DNA from 3 places in the Streptomyces sp. NPDC107538 genome. Region 2 is predicted to be linked to each of the others. Evidence: riboswitches for the same ligand, from Rfam matches in the RefSeq annotation. Region 2 holds a riboswitch; each other region holds the start of a gene.
What was found. Region 2 has a riboswitch for cyclic di-AMP ahead of ACZ7MG_RS27650 (M23 family metallopeptidase). Riboswitches for the same ligand answer to the same signal wherever they lie in the genome.
Positions count from the first base shown of each region.

Region 1 (6,440 bases), on a different contig from region 2:
GCCGTACGCCGGGACGCGGGTCGCCGTGCAGGGCCTGGGCACCATGGGCGGGGCGACCGCGCGTTTCCTCGCCCGGGCCGGCCTCACGGTCGTCGCCGTCGCCGACATCAAGGGCACGATCACCAACCCGGCCGGTCTGGACGTCGAGACTCTGCTCGCCGCCCGTGACCCGCACGGCACGATCGACCGCGGCGTGCTCCGCCCGGCCGACCGTGAGGCCCCGGCCGAGGCCTGGCTGACCACCGAGGCCGAGGTCCTGGTCCCCGCGGCCGTCTCCTACGCCATCGACAGCACCAACCACCACCGGGTCACCGCCCGGCTGATCGTCGAGGCGGCCAACATGCCCGTGCTCCCGGCGGCCGAGGAGTCGCTCACCGCGCGCGGGGTCACCGTCCTGCCGGACGTGGTGGTCAACTCCGGGACGAACGCCTGGTGGTGGTGGACCCTGTTCGGCGACATCGGCCCCACCGCGGAGGAGGCGTTCGCCCACACCCGCCGCTCCATGCGCGCCCTCGTCGACCTGATGCTCACCCGGGCCGCGCACGACGGCACGACGCCCCGGGCCGCCGCCCACGCGATCGCCGCGGACCGCCTCCCGGCGATCACGGACCGTTTCGGCCGCCACCGCTGACCACGTCCGCCACGGCCACCTCCGGTCATCGCCCCGCCCCGAGGTGGCCGGAACGCGGCGGCGACCGTCCGTGGGCCTGGGTAGGGTTGCCGCGTGGGCAGGGTGCGGTTGAGTGTGGCCGAGCGGCGTACGGAGCTGCTCCGGGCCGCCATCGAGCAGATCGAGGCGCGGGGCGTGGCGGCGGTACGGATCGCCGACGTGGCCGCGGTCCTCGGGGTGAGCAACGCCTTGGTGCTCTACCACTTCTCGACCAAGGAGAGGCTGGTGGCCGAGGCCTTCCGGTACGCCGCCGAGGACGATCTCGCCCATCTCCGCAAGCTCCTGGGCCGCCGCACCACGGCGCTGCGCCGGCTGCGGACGGCGGTCCGCTGGTACGCCCCGACCGGCCAGGCCAAGGGGTGGCGCCTGTGGATCGAGGGCTGGGCGGCCTCCCTGCGCGAACCGGCCCTGCGCGAGGTCACCCGCGACCTGGACCGGCAGTGGAAGGCCGCCCTCACCGAGGTCATCGAAGCCGGTGTGGCCGCCGAGGAGTTCCACTGCCCCGACCCCGCGGCCACGGCCCTCCGCCTCACCGCCCTCCTGGACGGCCTGGCCGTCCAGCTGACCGCCTACGACGGAGCCGTCTCCCGAACCCGTGCCCAGCACTGGGCCGACGAGGCCCTGGCCCACGAACTGGGCCTGACCCGCGAGACCTTGACGGCGTCGACACGCTGAACGAAGCCGAGGCCGCGCCCCGTCCGGGGCGCGGGGAACTGCGCGGTCAACCACGACGCACAGAACGCCGCCCACGAAGCAGCCGCCCCACGGCGATCAGGCGCCGACACCGGAGTGAGGCGCCCTCAGGCCACAGACCTGATCCGCATCTTGATGTCGTCCGGCGACAGATGCCCCTTCGCCGACACATGGTCCCCGGACGACTCCCCGCGCAGCCTCCGCCCGATCCACGGAACCAGATACTCCCGCGCCCACTGGATGTTGTCCCGCCGCATCTCCAGCGTCCCGCGCGGCGGCAACGGCGGCCACGGCTGGTCGGGATCCGCCGGAATGTCGACACCCAGCACCTGCCCGGCCCGCAGCGCGACCCGCGTGTGCCCCTCCGGCGACAGATGCAGCCGGTCCAGATCCCAGGCCCGGCGGTCCTGCACGGTCTTGAGCGACCACAGGTCCAGCACGGGACACCCGTACCGGTCGGCGATGGCCCGTACATGCAGGTTGTACGTGGCGATCTTGCCCCGCAGATGCCTCAGCACCGGCACGTCACGGGTGTCGAACCCGGTGGTCACCATGACCGTGCCGACGGCCGAGGTGAGCCGGACCACGGCCCGCTCGAACCGCTCGGCGACCTCGTCGGGATCGGTGCCGGGACGGATGATGTCGTTGCCGCCCGCACAGAAGGAGACGAGGTCCGGCGCGAGTTCCAGGGCCCGGGGCACCTGGTCCTCCACGATCTGGTCGAGGAGCTTCCCCCGCACGGCCAGGTTGGTGTAGTCGAAGTCGCCCTCGGGCACCCGGTCCGCGAGAAGCACCGCGAACCGGTCGGCCCAGCCGACGAACCGCCCATCGGGCCCGGGGTCGCCGACGCCCTCGGAGAAGCTGTCCCCCAGCGCCACGTACGACCCGATCATCGCTCTGCTGTCATTCGAATCGTCTGCCACATCGGCCCATGATTCACCTTCCGATGTGACCTACGCGACCGTAATAAGGGCTTGACGGTCGGTGAGATAGACCACGCGTCAAGTGTTGGTCAAGCCGGAATACACCAGGCCATCAGTGTCGCCCGCCCGTCCTCCACACCCGGAAGTCCTCGATCCGGAAGTGGCTCCACGTGGTCCGGAACCCGAAGTGCCCACCCGTGTACGGCGCCGGGTCGACGTAGTCGAACACGAGCCGCCCGTTGTTCCACCACCGCACCGTCGACCCGTCGGAGACGATCCGCACGCGGTTCGGCTCGTTCGCGACGAGCAACGGCTCGGTGTAGTCGTAGATCAACGGCCGCACACCCGCCTCACCCACATACCGGCGCAACCGCGTCGTCGTATTGGTGTTGGCCCCGTATCCGACGTAATACGTCTTCAGATAGTCGTACTCGGCGAGTGCGCCGCCGCGCGGAGTGGCGAAGAGATCACCGGGCGAGCGCACATCGACGGCGTTCCAGAAGTTGTTGAGGTCGGAGACCCGGTCGTTGGCCCCGCCCGCCGAGACGGGTGTGGCCGTGTACTCGACGGCGTACGGCCCCTCCAGCCTCCGCCTGAACCAGACCGTGGCCCCGGCCGGCACATCGACCTCCAGCACACCGCGCGCGGCCGTGACGGCGCCGCCCCGCTCCAACTCCACGGCCCACTGCCCGAGCCCGTGCCGGAAGTCGTCGGCGGCGATCAGCCGGCCGCGCCGCCGGGGCGTGTGCGCGGACGCGGTGCCCGCCGGGGCGAGCGCCGCGAGAGCGGCACCGGCCGCGAGGACTCCGAAAGCTCTACGGGTGGTCATGACGCTCCTTCGCACGGGCAGAAAGCGCTTACAAGGATCACTCTTCCCGTGTCGGGCGGCACTGTCGAGACCCCTCTCGGCCGTGCCACGGGACCGCAACACGACGACAAGGACCACGGCGGTCGGAAAACGCCGAAAGCCGGCCCCCGATTACGGGAACCGGCCTGCGGCGTGTACGGCGGACGGAGATGCCGTCAGACGCTGACGCCCTTCGAGCGGAGGTAGGCCAGCGGGTCGATGTCCGAGCCGTAGTTCGGGCTGGTCCGGATCTCGAAGTGGAGGTGCGGCCCGGTGACGTTGCCGGTGGCGCCGGAGAGGCCGATCTGCTGGCCGCCGGTCACGGACTGGCCCGCGGAGACCGAGAGCGAGGACAGGTGGGCGTACTGGGCGTAGTAGCCGTCGGCGAGCTTGATGACGACCTGGTTGCCGTACGCGCCGCCCCAGCCGGCGGAGACGACGGTGCCCGCGCCGACGGCCTTGAGGCTGGTCCCGGTCGGGGCCACGAAGTCGACGCCCGTGTGGTAGCCGCTGGACCACATGCTGCCGGCGGTCTTGTACGCGGTGCCGACGGTGGCGCCCTGGATCGGCACGCTGAAGCCGGCGCCGCTGGACGACGAGGACTGGTTGCTCGACGTGGAGGTCGACGCCTGGGTGTCCTTCGACTCCTGCTTCGCCGAGCCGGAGGACGTGGACGACTTCGAGGACTCGGAGGACTCGGCGGCCTTCGAGGACTGCGACAGCTGCGGCTTCGACGACTGCGACGAACCGCCCGAGGCGGCCTGGCCGCCGATGCTGAGCTTGAGTCCCGGGTGGATGAGCGACGGGTCGGAGCCGATCGCGGTGCGGTTGTCCGAGTACAGCTGCTTCCAGCCGCCCTCGACGTCCTGCTCGTCCGCGATCTTCGCGAGGTAGTCGCCGACCTTGACCGAGTAGGTCTTGGTCGCCGCCTTCTTGGTGGTGCTCTTCTCCGCCTGCGCGGCCTTCTCGGCCTGCTCGATCCGCGCGCCCGCCTCAGCCGCGGCCTTCTCGGCGGTGAGGGTGGCCGTCTTCTCGGACACCCCGGACACGGCGGCAGCCGGGGTCGCGGCGTGGGCGCCGGCGGCTCCGATCAGGGGCAGCGCGAGCGCCGCGCCACCGGTCCCGGCGGCGGCGATCGAGCGGGTGAAACGCTGGGACTTCGGACGGCGGTGCTTACCCTTCGCGGGCATGGCGAATTCCTCTCCGGCGCCTGCGAGGTGAGCTGTCGGGTGCGGACTGGAGATGTCCGGCCGTGCTTGCGCACGGCTTTACCCCTAGCCGTTCCGGGAACCGGAACAGGCGGTGATTCCTGTGGGTCCCCCGCTCCTGCCGTGGATCGGGTCGGTACGCGGCTCCGGTCGGCGGCAGGATTGGGCGTCCGTCCGGATTGACGCCGAACGTAAGCGACTTGTGCCCACAGAGACAACCATTGGGACTTCCTGTGCGTCTTCCTCCCTGATCCTTACATCAATCCACGATCACGCTCCGTAAAAGACCGGTCTTGGACATTTATCAACCGCCCTGGAAAAGCCCACGAATTACGTGCACATGACGACAGCGGAACGTCACGAATATGACGCTGCTCACGCCCCTACGGACCAGTAGGCTTTATTCCAGGGCTTGTTGGAATTACGGCTGCATTTCGGACAGTTCACTCAAGTGCGACGCAGGCGGATAACTGCCGCATCAAAGTCACCACGCAGCCCCGTCCGCACCCCGTGATGCAACAGCACCGCCCCTCGGTACACTTCGCCCGTTTCGCGGCATTCATACCTGCCTTCCGGGTCGAGTCCGCGCAGCCGGAGCGGGCCGAGCGGCTCGCCGTAGTGCTGGGCCTGGAGCCAGGCGAGGACCACGACCTCGTCCCCGTGGACGTACTGCACGGCGCTCAGCCCGCCCGCCGGGGGCCGCAGCCGGTAGAGATCACCACGCTGCACGACCGGCCGGATCTCCTTGTACAGCTCGACCCAGCCGCGCGCCTCGGCCAGCTCCTCCTCGGTCCACTCGGTGAGGTCACCGCCGACGCCGAGCACCCCGGCCATGGCGCTGACGAACCGGAACCGCAGCGAGCTGACCCGGCCGTTGAGCTGGTTGTTCGGGCTGTCGGTGACCCAGGCGGCCATGGCCCGGGCCGGGTGGATCTGGCTGAAGCCGTGCTGGATGGCGAGCCGGTCCAGCGGGTCGGTGTTGTCGGAGGTCCACACCTGGTCCGTCCGCGCCATCACCCCGAGGTCGATCCGGCCGCCGCCGCCCGAGCACGACTCGAAGGCCACCCCCGGGTGCGCGGCCCGCAGCCGGTCCAGCAGGGCGTAGAAGGCACGCACATGCTCGACCCACAGCTTCTGCGGATACGGCTCACCGGGCCAGCCGGCATCGGTGAAGCAGCGGTTGAAGTCCCACTTCACATAGTCGATCGGCGCGCTGGAGAGCAGTGCGTCCAGCCGCTCCCAGAGGTATTCCTGGACGTCCTCGCGGGCGAGATTGAGAACGAGCTGATTGCGCAGCTCCGTCCGCTTTCGTCCCGGTTGGAACTGTGCCCATTCGGGGTGCGCCCGGTACAGCTCGCTGTCCGGATTGACCATTTCCGGCTCGACCCAGATACCGAACTGCATCCCGAGGGCGTGCACATAGTCGGCGAGCGGCTTGAGCCCCTTGGGGAAGCGGTCCGGATTGGGCGCCCAGTCGCCGAGCCCGGCGCGGTCGCTCGTACGGTTCCCGAACCAGCCGTCGTCCACCACGAACAGCTCGACCCCGATGGCCGCCGCCGCCCGCGCCAGCGTCCCCTGCTGGTCCTCGGAGATGTCGAACTCGGTGGCCTCCCAGGAGTTGAAGAGCACCGGCCGGTCCTGGTCCGCGTCCGGGATGACGTACGTCCGCTGGTAGGCGTGCCAGGCGCGGCTGGCCCCGCCGAAGCCGCCGTCGCTCCACAGGCCGGCGAAGACGGGCGTGGTGAACGTCTCCCCCGTGTCCAGCCGCAGCAGTCCGGACTCGTCGTATCCGGCGCCGCCGGTGATCTGCACGCGCGCGTCCGGGAGTTGGGCGACCGCGATCCGCCAGGACCCCGACCAGCCCAGGGCGCAGCCGTACACCTCGCCGCGCTCCTCGGTGGCGTCGGTGTCCAGGGCGACCCAGGGCAGGTGCTGGTGCCCGGTGTGGCCGCGCCGGCTGCCGATGACCTTCTCGCCGTAGGTCAGGTCGCCGCGCACGAGCCGGGACTCCGCCGCCCACCGCCCGTGCAGCTGGGAGAGGCGCCAGGACTCCTCCGAGAGCGGCGGCAGCGTCCAGGTCGCCGAGTCGGCCCGCAGCA
Region 1 is NZ_JBVKAY010000006.1:174,703-181,142, forward strand. Features, by position in the region: gene ACZ7MG_RS22535 (Glu/Leu/Phe/Val dehydrogenase dimerization domain-containing protein) at 1-631, shown strand, start outside; gene ACZ7MG_RS22540 (TetR/AcrR family transcriptional regulator) at 725-1,345, shown strand; gene ACZ7MG_RS22545 (SGNH/GDSL hydrolase family protein) at 1,471-2,256, opposite strand; gene ACZ7MG_RS22550 (DUF6250 domain-containing protein) at 2,399-3,115, opposite strand; gene ACZ7MG_RS22555 (M23 family metallopeptidase) at 3,310-4,323, opposite strand; cyclic di-AMP (ydaO/yuaA leader) riboswitch at 4,328-4,486, opposite strand; gene ACZ7MG_RS22560 (alpha-galactosidase) at 4,789-6,440, opposite strand, start outside.
Region 1: it holds a riboswitch for cyclic di-AMP, as region 2 does, so the genes downstream of both, ACZ7MG_RS22555 (M23 family metallopeptidase) here and ACZ7MG_RS27650 (M23 family metallopeptidase) in region 2, are expected to answer to the same signal.

Region 2 (6,440 bases):
ATGGCTGAGCGCCGCGTCAACGTCGGCTGGGCCGAGGGCCTCCACGCCCGCCCCGCATCCATCTTCGTCCGGGCCACCACGGCCTCCGGTATCCCCGTGACGATCGCCAAGGCCGACGGGAACCCCGTCAACGCGGCCTCCATGCTGGCGGTCCTGGGCCTCGGCGCCCAGGGCGGCGAGGAGATCGTGCTCGCCTCCGACGCCGAGGGCGCGGACATCGCGCTCGACCGTCTGGCCAAGCTCGTCGCCGAGGGGCTCGAAGAACTCCCCGAGACGGTCTGACCGACCGGGCGACCGCAACGGGTGACCGCGGCGGAAAGGCCTGAAAAGCCTCCCACACACATCACCCGCACAAACGCCGAAGGGCTCGTCCGTTTTATCGGGCGAGCCCTTCGCATTTACGTCCTGATTCCGTTCTGCGGGCAGCAGAAATAATGCCCCACGGAATTCTTCCCTCTTTGTATACGGCTTCCGTGTTAATGCCGCAGGCTCGGCATGTTTACGGGGTGTTGCGAAGTCCTCACACGGTCCGGGCGTTCCGTCCCGGCGGCCCCGGCCGGAAATCGGAGCCGGTGCGCGGCGGTGGCGCGCTCGGTGTGCAGGGAGGTGATCGTCCGGGCCCGGTCGCTGTCGCCGCGTGCGACGGCGTCCACGATGCCGCCGTGCTCCGCCCAGGACTCCACGGGGTCGGCGGGCGCCTCGACCGCGTACATCCAGGCGATCTTGTGCCGCAGCTGGGCGAGTGTCGAGGTCAGGGCGGGGCTGCCGGACGCCTGTGCGAGCGTTTCATGGAACCAGCCGCCCAGGGAGCGCAGATCGTCGCTGGTGCCCCTCCTGGCCCGCTCCTGGCCCAGTCTGACCAGGCCGCGCAACACCTTGAGGTGCGCCTCCGTGCGCCGCTGGGCGGCGCGGGCGGCACCGAGCGGCTCCAGCAGCATGCGCATCTCCAGCAGGTCCGCGGCCTCCTGCTCGGTCGGCTCGGCGACGCACGCGCCCGCGTGCCGGCGGGTCACCACGAACCCCTCGGCCTCCAGGGTGCGCAGCGCCTCGCGCACGGGGACCCGGCTGACGCCGTACCGGCGGGCGAGCAGTTCCTCGGTGAGACGGCTGCCGCGCTCGTAGACACCCGCGACGATGTCATCCCGGATCGCCGTGCATACCGAGTGCGCCGGAATACGCATGACCGACCTCCGTCTTAATCCCCGTGAAACGTCGATAGTTGACGTGTGTTCCAGCGACTCTATTGCAGCGAGCCGGAATTTCCGATGGCGGGCCGGAATCCAGGGATATTTTTTGGACAGGAGGTACGTCACGTCACCACAGGTACGCACAACGAGGAAAGCCCCGGCTCGATGAGCCGGGGCCTCCTCAAAGCGGTGGGTCCGTCAGACGTTCACACCGTGCGAGCGCAGATACGCGACGGGGTCGATGTCCGAGCCGTACTCGGCGGTCGTCCGGGCCTCGAAGTGCAGGTGCGGGCCGGTGACGTTGCCGGTCGCCCCGGAGAGGCCGATCTGCTGGCCGGGCGTGACCGTCTGGCCGACGGAGACGCCGATGGACGACAGGTGGCCGTACTGGGTGTACGTGCCGTCAACCATCTTGATCACGATGTTGTTGCCGTACGCACCGCCCCAGCCCGCCTCGACGACGGTGCCGGAGCCGACCGCGAGGACGGTGGTGCCGGACGCGGCGTGGAAGTCGACACCGGTGTGGCTGCCGGAGGACCAGACGGCGCCGCCGGCCTTGTAGCCGGTGGAGATGTAGGAGCCGCTGATGGGCGAGACATAGGTGTTCAGGCGCTCGCGCTCGGCCGCGCGGGCGGCACGGGCCTTGATCTCCTCGCGCTCCTTGGCGGCGGCACGTTCCTGCTCGGCCTTCTCGGCGGCGGCCTTGCGGGCCTCCTCCTGCGCCTTCTTCTTGACGGCGGCCACCTCGGCGGCCTGCTCCTGGGCGGCGGCCTGTGCGTCGACCTGATCGGCGACCGTGTCGCCGAGGGTGATGATCTGGTTCAGGCCGGTCTGCTCGACGGCGGGCTCCTCCGCGGCGAGCGCGGGTCCGGCCAGGGTCCCGAAGACACCGGTGGTGGTGAGAGCGGCGACGCCCACGTTCCTCGTGGTCGTGCGCTGTACACGGCCGGGACGGCGGTGCTTCCCGGGGGCGCGGGTGAACGCCATGAAGTGGCTGGTCCTTTCCTTCCCTCTCGCCTACCGGGTTAGCTGACGGGTTCGGAGCAGGAAGGTCTCCTACGGCTGCCCCCCGTTTCGCGTGGCTCGCGAAGGGCACCCGATTCACCCCAGGGACTTCGGTGGGTCCCCGGCTCCCCTGGCTCGCGCCATACGGGGACTCGGCGATGACTGTCCGGTGCCGCGGCTGCGGCGAACATCTGACGAACAGCCGGACCGACGCTAAGTGGGCCGTCTTCGAAATAACAAACGGATCACAGGATTTGTTAACTACGCCACAGGTCAGACACGCAACCTCCGCCATCAATACGGACAAACATGGGCCCTGGTGACTCTTCAGTCACCAGGGCCTCACGCGCGTGCGCCGTTCCGTCCGGTTTCTCCTCGGCTTCCGCCCTGCCTCTACTCGGCCTCTACTCGGCGGGTACGACGGTGACTTCGCCGATTCCGAGGGCCCTGACCGGCTCCTCGATCTGCGCGGCGTCCCCGACGAGGACGGTCACCAGACGGTCCACCGGGAAGGCGCTCACGGCGGCCGCGGTGGCCTCCACGGTGCCGGTGGCGGCGAGTTGGCGGTACAGCGTCGACTGGTAGTCGTCCGGCAGGTACTGCTCGACCTGGTCGGCCAGCGTGCTCGCCACGGCCGCGGCCGTCTCGAACTTGAGGGGGGCGACCCCGACCAGGTTCTGTACGGCGACGTCGCGTTCGGCGTCGGTCAGCCCCTCGGCGGCCAGGGTGCGCAGGACCGTCCACAGGTCGTCGAGCGCCGGACCGGTGTTCGGGGTGTCCACGGAGCCGCTGATGGCGAGCATGGCGACACCGGAGCCGTCGGGCGCGGAGCGCAGCACCTGGCCGAACGCGCGCACCCCGTAGGTGTAGCCCTTCTCCTCGCGCAGCACGCGGTCCAGCCGGGACGTGAGGGTGCCGCCGAGGCAGTAGGTGCCGAGTACCTGGGCCGGCCACACCCGGTCGTGGCGGTCGGCGCCCACCCGGCCGATGAGCAACTGCGTCTGCACGGAGCCCGGACGGTCCACGATGATCACGCGGCCGGTGTCGTCGGCGGTCACCGACGGCACGGCGCTCGGCTTGGCCGGGGAGCCCGTCCACGCGCCCAGGGTGTCGCCGAGCAGCGCGTCGAGGTCGACGCCGGTGAGGTCGCCGACGATCACGGCGGTGGCCGTCGCGGGGCGTACATGCCGCTCGTAGAAGGCGCGTACGGCCGCGGAGTCGATGCCCTCGACGGTCTCCTCGGTGCCCTGGCGGGGCCGCGACATCCGGGAGGCGGCCGGGAACAGCTGCCGGGAGAGCTCCTTGGCGGCCCTGCGGCCGGGGCTGGCGGTCTCGTGCGGGATCTCGTCGAGCCGGTTGGCCACCAGCCGCTCGATCTCGCTGTCGTCGAACGCGGGGGCCCGCAGGGCGTCGGCGAGCAGCCCGAGGGCCTTCTCCAGCCGCGACACGGGCACTTCGAGGGACAGGCGTACGCCGGGGTGGTCGGCGTGCGAGTCGAGGGTGGCGCCGCAGCGCTCCAGCTCGGCGGCGAACTCCTCGGCCGAGTGCTTGTCGGTGCCCTCGGAGAACGCCCTGGTCATGATGGTGGCGACACCGTCGAGACCGGCCAGCTCGGCGTCCAGGGGCGCGTCGAGGACGACCTCGACGGCGACGACCTGCTGGCCGGGGCGGTGGCAGCGCAGCACGGTCAGGCCGTTGTCCAGGGTGCCGCGCTCGGGCGCCGGGAACGCCCAGGGGCGGGCGTCGCCGGCCTGGGGCTGCGGGTGGAAGTCCATGGTCGCGAGCTCGGTCACTTCGCCGACTCCTCGGTCTCGTCGGTGGTTTCGGCGGCCTCGGCCGCGACGCCTTCCTCTTCGGCGTCCTCTTCGGCGGCGACGGGCTCGTACACGAGCACCGCGCGGTTGTCGGGCCGCAGGCGGGCCTTGGCGATCTCCTGGACCTCGTCGGCCGTCACCTCCAGGACGCGGTCGACGGCGGTCAGGGCGAGCTTCGGGTCACCGAACAGGACCGCGAACCGGCACAGTTCGTCGGCGCGGCCGGCGACCGTGCCGAGCCGGTCCAGCCACTCGCGCTCCAACTGGGCCTGGGCGCGCTCCATCTCCTCCGCCGTGGGACCCTCGGCGGCGAACCGGGCGAGTTCCTCGTCGACGGCGGCCTCGATCACGGGGACCTCGACGTCGCCGGAGGTCTTCACGTCCATCCAGGCCATGGAGGGCGCCTTGGCCAGCCGCAGCAGGCCGAATCCGGCCGTGACGGCGGTGCGGTCACGGCGGACGAGCCGGTTGTACAGGCGGGACGACTCGCCGCCGCCGAGGATCGTGAGCGCCAGGTCGGCGGCGTCGCACGCGCGCGTGCCGTCCTCCGGCAGCCGGTAGGCGGCCATCAACGCGCGCGCGGGGACGTTCTCCTCGACGACCTCGCGCAGCTGCTCGCCCATGATGTCGGGCAGGGCGCCGTCGCGGGGCACGGGCTTGCCGTCGTAGGAGGGGATGGAGCCGAAGTACTTCTCGACCCAGGCGAAGGTCTGCTCCGGGTCGATGTCGCCGACGATCGACAGGACGGCGTTGTTGGGCGCGTAGTACGTCCGGAAGAACTGCTGGGCGTCCTCCAGGCTGGCCGCCTCCAGGTCGTCCATGGAGCCGATCGGCGTGTGCCGGTAGGGGTGGCCTTCCGGGTAGGCCAGGCGGAAGATCTTCTCGAAGGCGGTGCCGTAGGGGACGTTGTCGTACCGCTGGCGGCGCTCGTTCTTGACCACGGCCCGCTGGTTGTCCAGGTTCTTCTGGTCGAGCGCGAGCAGCAGGCTGCCCATGCGGTCGGCCTCCAGCCACAGCGCCAGCTCCAGCTGGTGGGTGGGCATGGTCTCGAAGTAGTTGGTGCGCTCCCAGCTGGTGGTGCCGTTCAGCGAACCGCCCGCGCCCTGGACCAGCTCGAAGTGGCCGTTGTCCTTGACCTGGCCCGAGCCCTGGAACATCAGGTGCTCGAAGAGGTGGGCGAGGCCCGTGCGGCCCTGGACCTCGTGGCGCGAACCGACGTCGTACCAGAGGCACACCGCGGCGACCGGGGTCAGGTGGTCCTCGGAGAGCACCACCCGCAGGCCGTTGTCCAGCTGGCGCTCCCTCACTGTCAGGCCTTCGGAGCCGGCCTCGGCTGTGGCCGTGTGACCCATGGGCGGTACGTCCCTTCGATCGCTGTGCTGTGGTCGTCGCTGTGCTGTCGTCGTCGCCGTGCTGTGGTCGCGGAATCCGTGGTCGTGTCCGTCGTGGGATCGTCGCGGAAACCGCTGTTCTCCTGCCGGTCCCGCCACTGTATGCAAGCGCGCGGACCCCTGGAGAAGTTCCCGGGGCGCGTACGCCGAGAGCGAGACCGGGGTTGCCACCCGCGGTCTCTGGTTAAGGTCGGCGCACGCTGTTGACGCGGCGGCCCGGAAGGGCGTGCCCGGCGGTCGGCGCCGGGTCGTGTCGGGCTTGTCAGTGCGGCAGTCCACAATGGTGCGCGTCAGATCCCATTCACGTCTCGGTGACAGTGGACCGCCAGACGTGAGCGCCCCGTAGGTGAGCGACCAGAAAAAGAGGAGCCGGCAGCGATGGCCCGCCGCAGCACGAAGACCCCGCCGCCCGACGACGCGTTCGAGGAGCGGATCCTCGACATCGACGTCGTCGACGAGATGCAGGGCTCCTTCCTGGAGTACGCGTACTCGGTCATCTACTCCCGAGCCCTGCCGGACGCCCGTGACGGTCTGAAGCCGGTGCACCGCCGGATCGTCTACCAGATGAACGAGATGGGCCTGCGCCCCGACCGCGGCTATGTGAAGTGCGCCCGCGTCGTCGGCGAGGTCATGGGCAAGCTGCACCCGCACGGCGACTCCTCGATCTACGACGCCCTGGTGCGCCTCGCCCAGCCCTTCTCCATGCGGCTCCCGCTGGTCGACGGCCACGGCAACTTCGGCTCGCTGGGCAACGACGACCCGCCGGCCGCCATGCGGTACACCGAGTGCCGGATGGCCGACGCGACGAGCCTGATGACGGAGTCGATCGAGGAGAACACGGTCGACTTCGCGCCCAACTACGACGGCCAGGAGCAGGAACCGGTGGCGTTGCCCGCCGCCTTCCCGAACCTGCTGGTCAACGGCGCGTCCGGGATCGCCGTCGGTATGGCCACCAACATGCCGCCGCACAACCTGGGCGAGGTCATCGCGGCCGCCCGCCATCTGATCCGGTACCCGAACGCCGACCTGGACACGCTGATGAA
Region 2 is NZ_JBVKAY010000008.1:143,938-150,377, reverse strand. Features, by position in the region: gene ACZ7MG_RS27660 (HPr family phosphocarrier protein) at 1-282, shown strand; gene ACZ7MG_RS27655 (GntR family transcriptional regulator) at 477-1,181, opposite strand; gene ACZ7MG_RS27650 (M23 family metallopeptidase) at 1,386-2,174, opposite strand; cyclic di-AMP (ydaO/yuaA leader) riboswitch at 2,187-2,360, opposite strand; gene ACZ7MG_RS27645 (M16 family metallopeptidase) at 2,597-3,985, opposite strand; gene ACZ7MG_RS27640 (M16 family metallopeptidase) at 3,982-5,358, opposite strand; gene ACZ7MG_RS27635 (DNA gyrase/topoisomerase IV subunit A) at 5,776-6,440, shown strand, end outside.

Region 3 (6,440 bases), on a different contig from region 2:
ACGGCGCCCCCGCCCCCACGGCCCCCGAGACCTCACCCCCCTCTCCGGGCCGAGTCGTCCTGCTCACCACCAGCCACCGGGTCGCGCCCGGCCTGCTCTCGTGGCCGGCCTGGCAGGCGCTGCACGGTGCGGATCGCGTCCTCTGCGCGGACGAGGCACATCCCCAGCTGCCCTATCTCCGCGAGGCGGGCATAGCGGTGGAGCAGGCGACCCCGACGGCCGAGGAACTGGTCGACGCCTGCGCCGGCGACCGCACCGTGGTCGTCGTGGCCACCGCCGAGGGTGAACCCCGCCTCACCGACGGCCTCGCCCGCCTCGCCGGCTCCGGCCGCGTCCGGATGCCGTCCCTGGAGCTGCTCCCCGCCTCCTACGACCTCCCCGGCGCCCGCCTCCTCGACCTCGTCCAGGTCATGGACCGCATCCGCGCCGAATGCCCCTGGTCCTCCCAGCAGACACACAAGGGCCTCACCAAGTACGGCATCGAGGAGGCGTACGAACTCGTCGAGGCCATCGAGGAGGGCGACCGCGACGAGCTCCGCGAGGAACTGGGCGACGTCCTCCTCCAGGTCGTCTTCCACGCCCGCATCGCCGAGGACGACCCCGACGCCCCCTTCTCCGTCGACGACGTCGCCGCCGGCATCGTCACCAAGCTCATCCACCGCCACCCCCACGTCTTCGGCGACGCCACGGCCACGACCCCGGAGGAGGTCAAGGCCCACTGGCTCCGCACGAAGGCCATAGAGAAACGCCGCGAGTCCGTGACCGACGGCATCCCCCTCGGCCAGCCCGGCCTCGCCCTCGCCGCCAAACTCTCCTCCCGCGTCCGCACCGCCGGCCTCACCGTCCCGCTGCCCCCCGCCGACGACATCGGCCACAGACTCCTCGCCCTCGCCGCCCAGGCCGAATCCGAAGGCACCGACCCGGAAGCCGCCCTACGCGCGGCGGCCCGCACCTACCGCGACGCGATCCGGACCGCGGAAGGGCTCGGCACCACCGAGTAACACCTGCACGACGAGGTCGAGGGGGAAGCAGCAGAGGGAGGAGCAGCAGACGGAGGGAGGGGCACCGAAAGGCCGGATACCGTCGACTAGTGACCAACCTGCCCGCACCTCCTCCCACCGGCACCCCCGAAGGCACCCCCACCGGCGATCCCGGCGGCACCCCCACGGGAGCCGCCGCCCCCGCGCTCTTCACCTGGGAGTTCGCCACCGATCCGTATCCGGCGTACGCCTGGCTCCGGGAGCACGCGCCCGTGCATCGGACGCGGCTGCCCAGTGGCGTGGAGGCCTGGCTGGTGACGCGGTACGGCGATGCCAAGCAGGCGCTGGCCGACGGGCGGTTGTCCAAGAACCCGGCGCATCACGACGAGCCCGCGCACGCCAAGGGCAAGACCGGTATCCCCGGTGAGCGCAAGGCCGAGTTGATGACGCATCTGCTGAACATCGATCCGCCGGACCACACCCGGCTGCGCCGTCTCGTCTCCAAGGCGTTCACCCCCCGCCGGGTCGCCGAGTTCGCCTCCCGGGTCCAGGAGTTGACCGATCAGCTCATCGACCGGTTCGAGGAGAAGGGCGAGGCCGATCTCATCCACGAGTTCGCCTTCCCCCTGCCCATCTACGCGATCTGCGACATGCTCGGCGTCCCCCGGGAGGACCAGGACGACTTCCGGGACTGGGCGGGGATGATGATCCGGCACGGCGGTGGGCCCCGGGGCGGCGTCGCCCGGTCGGTCAAGAAGATGCGCGGCTATCTCGCCGACCTGATCCACCGCAAGCGCGAGAGTCTCACCGAGCACCCCGCCCCCGGCGAGGACCTCATCTCCGCACTCATCCGCGCCTCCGACCACGGCGAACACCTCACCGAGAACGAGGCCGCGGCGATGGCGTTCATCCTGCTGTTCGCCGGGTTCGAGACCACCGTCAACCTCATCGGCAACGGCACCTACGCCCTCCTCACCCACCCCGAGCAGCGCGCCCGCCTCCAGGCCTCGCTGGCCGCCCAGGAGACCGAGCTGCTCGAAACCGGCGTAGAGGAACTCCTCCGCTACGACGGCCCCGTCGAACTCGCCACCTGGCGCTTCGCGACCCAGCCCCTCACCATCGGCGGCCAGGACATCGCCCCCGGCGACCCCGTCCTCGTCGTCCTCGCCGCGGCCGACCGCGACCCGGCCCGCTTCGACGACCCCGACACCCTCGACCTCTCCCGCCGTGACAACCAGCACCTCGGTTACGGCCACGGCATCCACTACTGCCTCGGCGCCCCCCTCGCCCGCCTCGAAGGTCAGACCGCGCTGGCGACACTCCTCACCCGTCTCCCCGACCTGCGACTCGCGGTGGATTCGGCCGATCTGCGATGGCGAGGAGGGCTCATCATGCGGGGATTGCGCACGCTTCCGGTCGAATTCACCCCGCGGCAGCGGCCCCTGGGAGCCCGTGAGCGACCCGTAGCACTACCCCATTCCGCGGCAGAAGATGACGCTCCCTCAAGTCTGTGATCTTCACGTGATCTGCGCTGCATTAACTTGTGACAACTGATCGACTGCGGCTACGTTCACACGTCAGTGCGAAGGGGGCACCACACCCTTCGCACGGGTCACTGCTGTCGTGTGAAAGGCAACCGCATGCTCTCCGGGAACGGTCGTCACCGTCGCCCCCGTCAGGCTCCGGCCCTGCTCGTCGCGGCCGGAGTGACCGGATCGGCCATCGCCATCCCCCTCCTCGGCGCCACCGGCGCGAGCGCGGCCAGCGGAACCACCTGGGACCAGGTCGCGGAGTGCGAGAGCGGCGGCTCATGGAGCGCGGACACCGGGAACGGACGCTACGGCGGCCTCCAGTTGACCCAGGCCAACTGGGAGAAGTACGGCGGTCTCGACTACGCGACGACCGCCGACCAGGCCAGCCGCTCCCAGCAGATCGCGGTCGCCGAGAAGGCGCTCGCCGACCAGGGCGTCGGCGTCTGGGCCACCTGCGGACTGCTCCACAATCTCGGCGGCGACTCCGGTTCCGCCGACGTGGACACGGGCGTGACCGACGGCTCGACGAAGGCGGACGGTTCGTCCGACGGGTCCGACACCGCAGGTACCTCCGGTACTTCCGATTCGTCCCCCTCGGCCGACGAAAGCGGCAAGACCGGCGAGACCGACAAGACCGGCAAGGCCGACGGAACCGACTCGGCCAAGTCCACCGATGCGGACGCGTCGGCCGATTCGGCCGATTCGACCGACTCCAGCGCGAACGCCGAGGGCGCCGAGGGCTCTGACGGTTCCATCAAGGTCGAAACCGGAACGAACTCGGGCAAGTCGTCACAGAACGACAGCTCTTCGACCGCCGACGACAGTGACGGCGGCACCGGCCGCCACCGTGGCGCCAGCGCCGACGAGAGCTCCGAAGCCGGCACAGAGACCGGCACCGGCACCGGCACGGACGCGGCCGGCGACGACTCCCGCTCCGCCGACTCCAAGTCCTCCGGCCGCCACGCCTCCCGCGGCGCCGACGCGGCGCGCGAGGCCGTCGACGGCGCGTACACCGTCCAGGCGGGCGACAGTCTGACGGGCATCGTGAACTCGCTCGGCCTGGACGGCGGGTGGCGCGGGCTGTACGCGGAGAACGAGGACACGGTCGGAACTGACCCGGACCTTATCCTTCCCGGTCAGACCCTCGAAGTCGGTGCCGAAACGGGCGAAAAGTAGCGACAGTTCAGGTCATGGTTCGCACCTGAATGCCCGTTTTGATCTATGTGGGAGATGAATCACAGACCCCGTGATCGTCTTTGAAATTCGGGCAATCACCTGTTTACGGTCGTGACCGCTCGCCACAGCGGGCCCCTGCGGTCGTACGCCGAATCCTGCCAACGGCCGTGAGGGAACAGTCGTCGCGTCAAGCGCCGTAGGCAGGAGCGGGGGACCCAAGGTAAGTGCCGGGCCCAGCGGTTCACGCTGGACCGGCTCGGGGTGAAGCCGCGTGATGCGAGCCGAAAGGCGAGCGTCCCGCGGCCGGGCAACTCAACCGGCCCGAACCCGACAGCTCACCTCGCAGGCGTCGGTGAGGGGATCTCTCCATGCTGTTCTCCAGCAAGGGCAAGCACCGTCGCCCGTCCAAGGCCGCTCGCGCCATCGCCGTCGCCGGTGTCACCGGCGCCGCCGCCATCGCCGCCCCGCTGATGGCCGCCGGCAGCGCCTCCGCCGCCACCGCCTCCGAGTGGGACACCGTCGCCCAGTGCGAGTCCGGCGGCAACTGGTCCATCAACACCGGCAACGGCTACTACGGCGGCCTGCAGTTCTCCGCCTCCACCTGGGCCGCCTACGGCGGTACGCAGTACGCCTCCACCGCCGACCAGGCGAGCAAGGCCCAGCAGATCGCGGTCGCCGAGAAGGTCCTCGCGGGCCAGGGCAAGGGTGCCTGGCCGGTCTGCGGCACCGGCCTGTCCAGCGCCTCGTACGACGGCGCCGCCGCCTCCAGCGGCAACTCGAACTCCGGCTCCTCCACGCAGCAGAACACGCAGAAGAGCACCCAGGAGAGCACTCAGAAGAGCACCGAGGACACCCGCGCCTCCCGCTCCTCCGAGCGCGCCACCGTCGAGACCCCGACCGGCAAGAAGGTCAAGAAGGGCGACGGCGAGTACAAGGTCGTCAAGGGCGACACCCTCAGCGCCATCGCCGAGAAGGAGAACGTCAAGGGTGGCTGGGAGAAGCTCTTCGAGCTGAACAAGGACATCATCGACGACGCCGACTTCATCTTCCCGGGCCAGCAGCTCCACCTGAGCTGACCCGTCGCAGCCCGGTGGGACGGGTCAGGCTGGGCCGAAAAATCCGGCCGCTCCCCAGCTGAACCACAGCCCGCTCACATCCGTGTCCTCCATAGTGAAGACCTCGTGAGGGCCGTCCCCCCGTCCCCACGGGCTCCCCGCCTCGGTGCGCATTCCCCCGTACGCACCGGGGCGGGGCTTTTCTTTGTTCTGTTCACTTTCTCGCCCACCCCCCCTTTGTTCCGGACTGAAACAATGGGTACCGTCTGTCTGTCCACGGGACGGTCGGTCGGCTGCCGACGGCCCGGGGGCGGTTAGGCTCTAGTCGCAAGGCCCGCGGGCCCCGCACTTTCAGCGTCACATTCCATGAAGGAGATGCTCGTGCCGTCCATCGACGTCGTCGTAGCCCGGGAAATCCTCGACTCGCGAGGCAACCCCACCGTCGAGGTCGAGGTCGGCCTCGACGACGGCAGCACGGGTCGTGCCGCCGTTCCGTCCGGCGCCTCCACCGGTGCCTTCGAGGCCATCGAGCTGCGTGACGGTGACCCGAACCGCTACCTCGGCAAGGGCGTCGAGAAGGCCGTCCTCGCGGTCATCGAGCAGATCGGCCCGGAGCTCGTCGGCTACGACGCCACCGAGCAGCGCCTGATCGACCAGGCGATGTTCGACCTGGACGCCACCGACAACAAGGGCTCCCTCGGCGCCAACGCCATCCTCGGCGTCTCCCTCGCCGTCGCCCACGCCGCCTCCGAGGCCAGCGACCTCCCGCTCTTCCGCTACCTGGGCGGCCCGAACGCGCACCTGCTGCCCGTTCCGATGATGAACATCCTGAACGGCGGCTCGCACGCCGACTCCAACGTGGACATCCAGGAGTTCATGATCGCCCCGATCGGCGCGGAGTCCTTCTCCGAGGCCCTGCGCTGGGGCGCCGAGGTCTACCACACCCTCAAGAAGGTGCTGAAGACCAAGGGCCTGTCCACGGGCCTCGGCGACGAGGGCGGCTTCGCCCCGAACCTGGAGTCCAACCGCGCCGCCCTCGACCTCATCATCGAGGCCATCAAGGAGGCCGGTTACACCCCCGGCGAGCAGATCGCCCTCGCCCTCGACGTCGCCGCCTCCGAGTTCTACAAGGACGGCGTCTACACCTTCGAGGGCAAGGAGCGCTCCGCCGCCGAGATGACGGAGTACTACGCCGACCTCGTCGCGGCCTACCCGCTCGTCTCCATCGAGGACCCGCTGTTCGAGGACGACTGGGCCGGCTGGAACACCATCACCGAGAAGCTCGGCGACAAGGTCCAGATCGTCGGCGACGACCTCTTCGTCACCAACCCCGAGCGTCTCGCCCGCGGCATCGAGGAGGGCTCGGCCAACGCCCTGCTCGTCAAGGTCAACCAGATCGGCTCGCTGACCGAGACCCTGGACGCCGTCGAGATGGCCCAGCGCAACGGCTTCAAGTGCATGATGTCCCACCGCTCCGGCGAGACCGAGGACGTCACCATCGCCGACCTCGCCGTCGCCGTGAACTGCGGTCAGATCAAGACCGGCGCCCCGGCCCGCTCGGACCGCGTCGCCAAGTACAACCAACTGCTGCGCATCGAGGAGATCCTCGACGACGCCGCGGTCTACGCCGGCCGCAGCGCCTTCCCCCGCTTCAAGGGCTGACTCCCGGCGGTCGGCAAGTAGGAAGCGTCGTACGT
Region 3 is NZ_JBVKAY010000005.1:93,340-99,779, reverse strand. Features, by position in the region: gene ACZ7MG_RS18835 (nucleoside triphosphate pyrophosphohydrolase) at 1-1,001, shown strand, start outside; gene ACZ7MG_RS18830 (cytochrome P450 family protein) at 1,091-2,494, shown strand; gene ACZ7MG_RS18825 (LysM peptidoglycan-binding domain-containing protein) at 2,621-3,688, shown strand; cyclic di-AMP (ydaO/yuaA leader) riboswitch at 3,871-4,052, shown strand; gene ACZ7MG_RS18820 (transglycosylase family protein) at 4,057-4,764, shown strand; gene eno (phosphopyruvate hydratase) at 5,125-6,405, shown strand.
Region 3: it holds a riboswitch for cyclic di-AMP, as region 2 does, so the genes downstream of both, ACZ7MG_RS18820 (transglycosylase family protein) here and ACZ7MG_RS27650 (M23 family metallopeptidase) in region 2, are expected to answer to the same signal.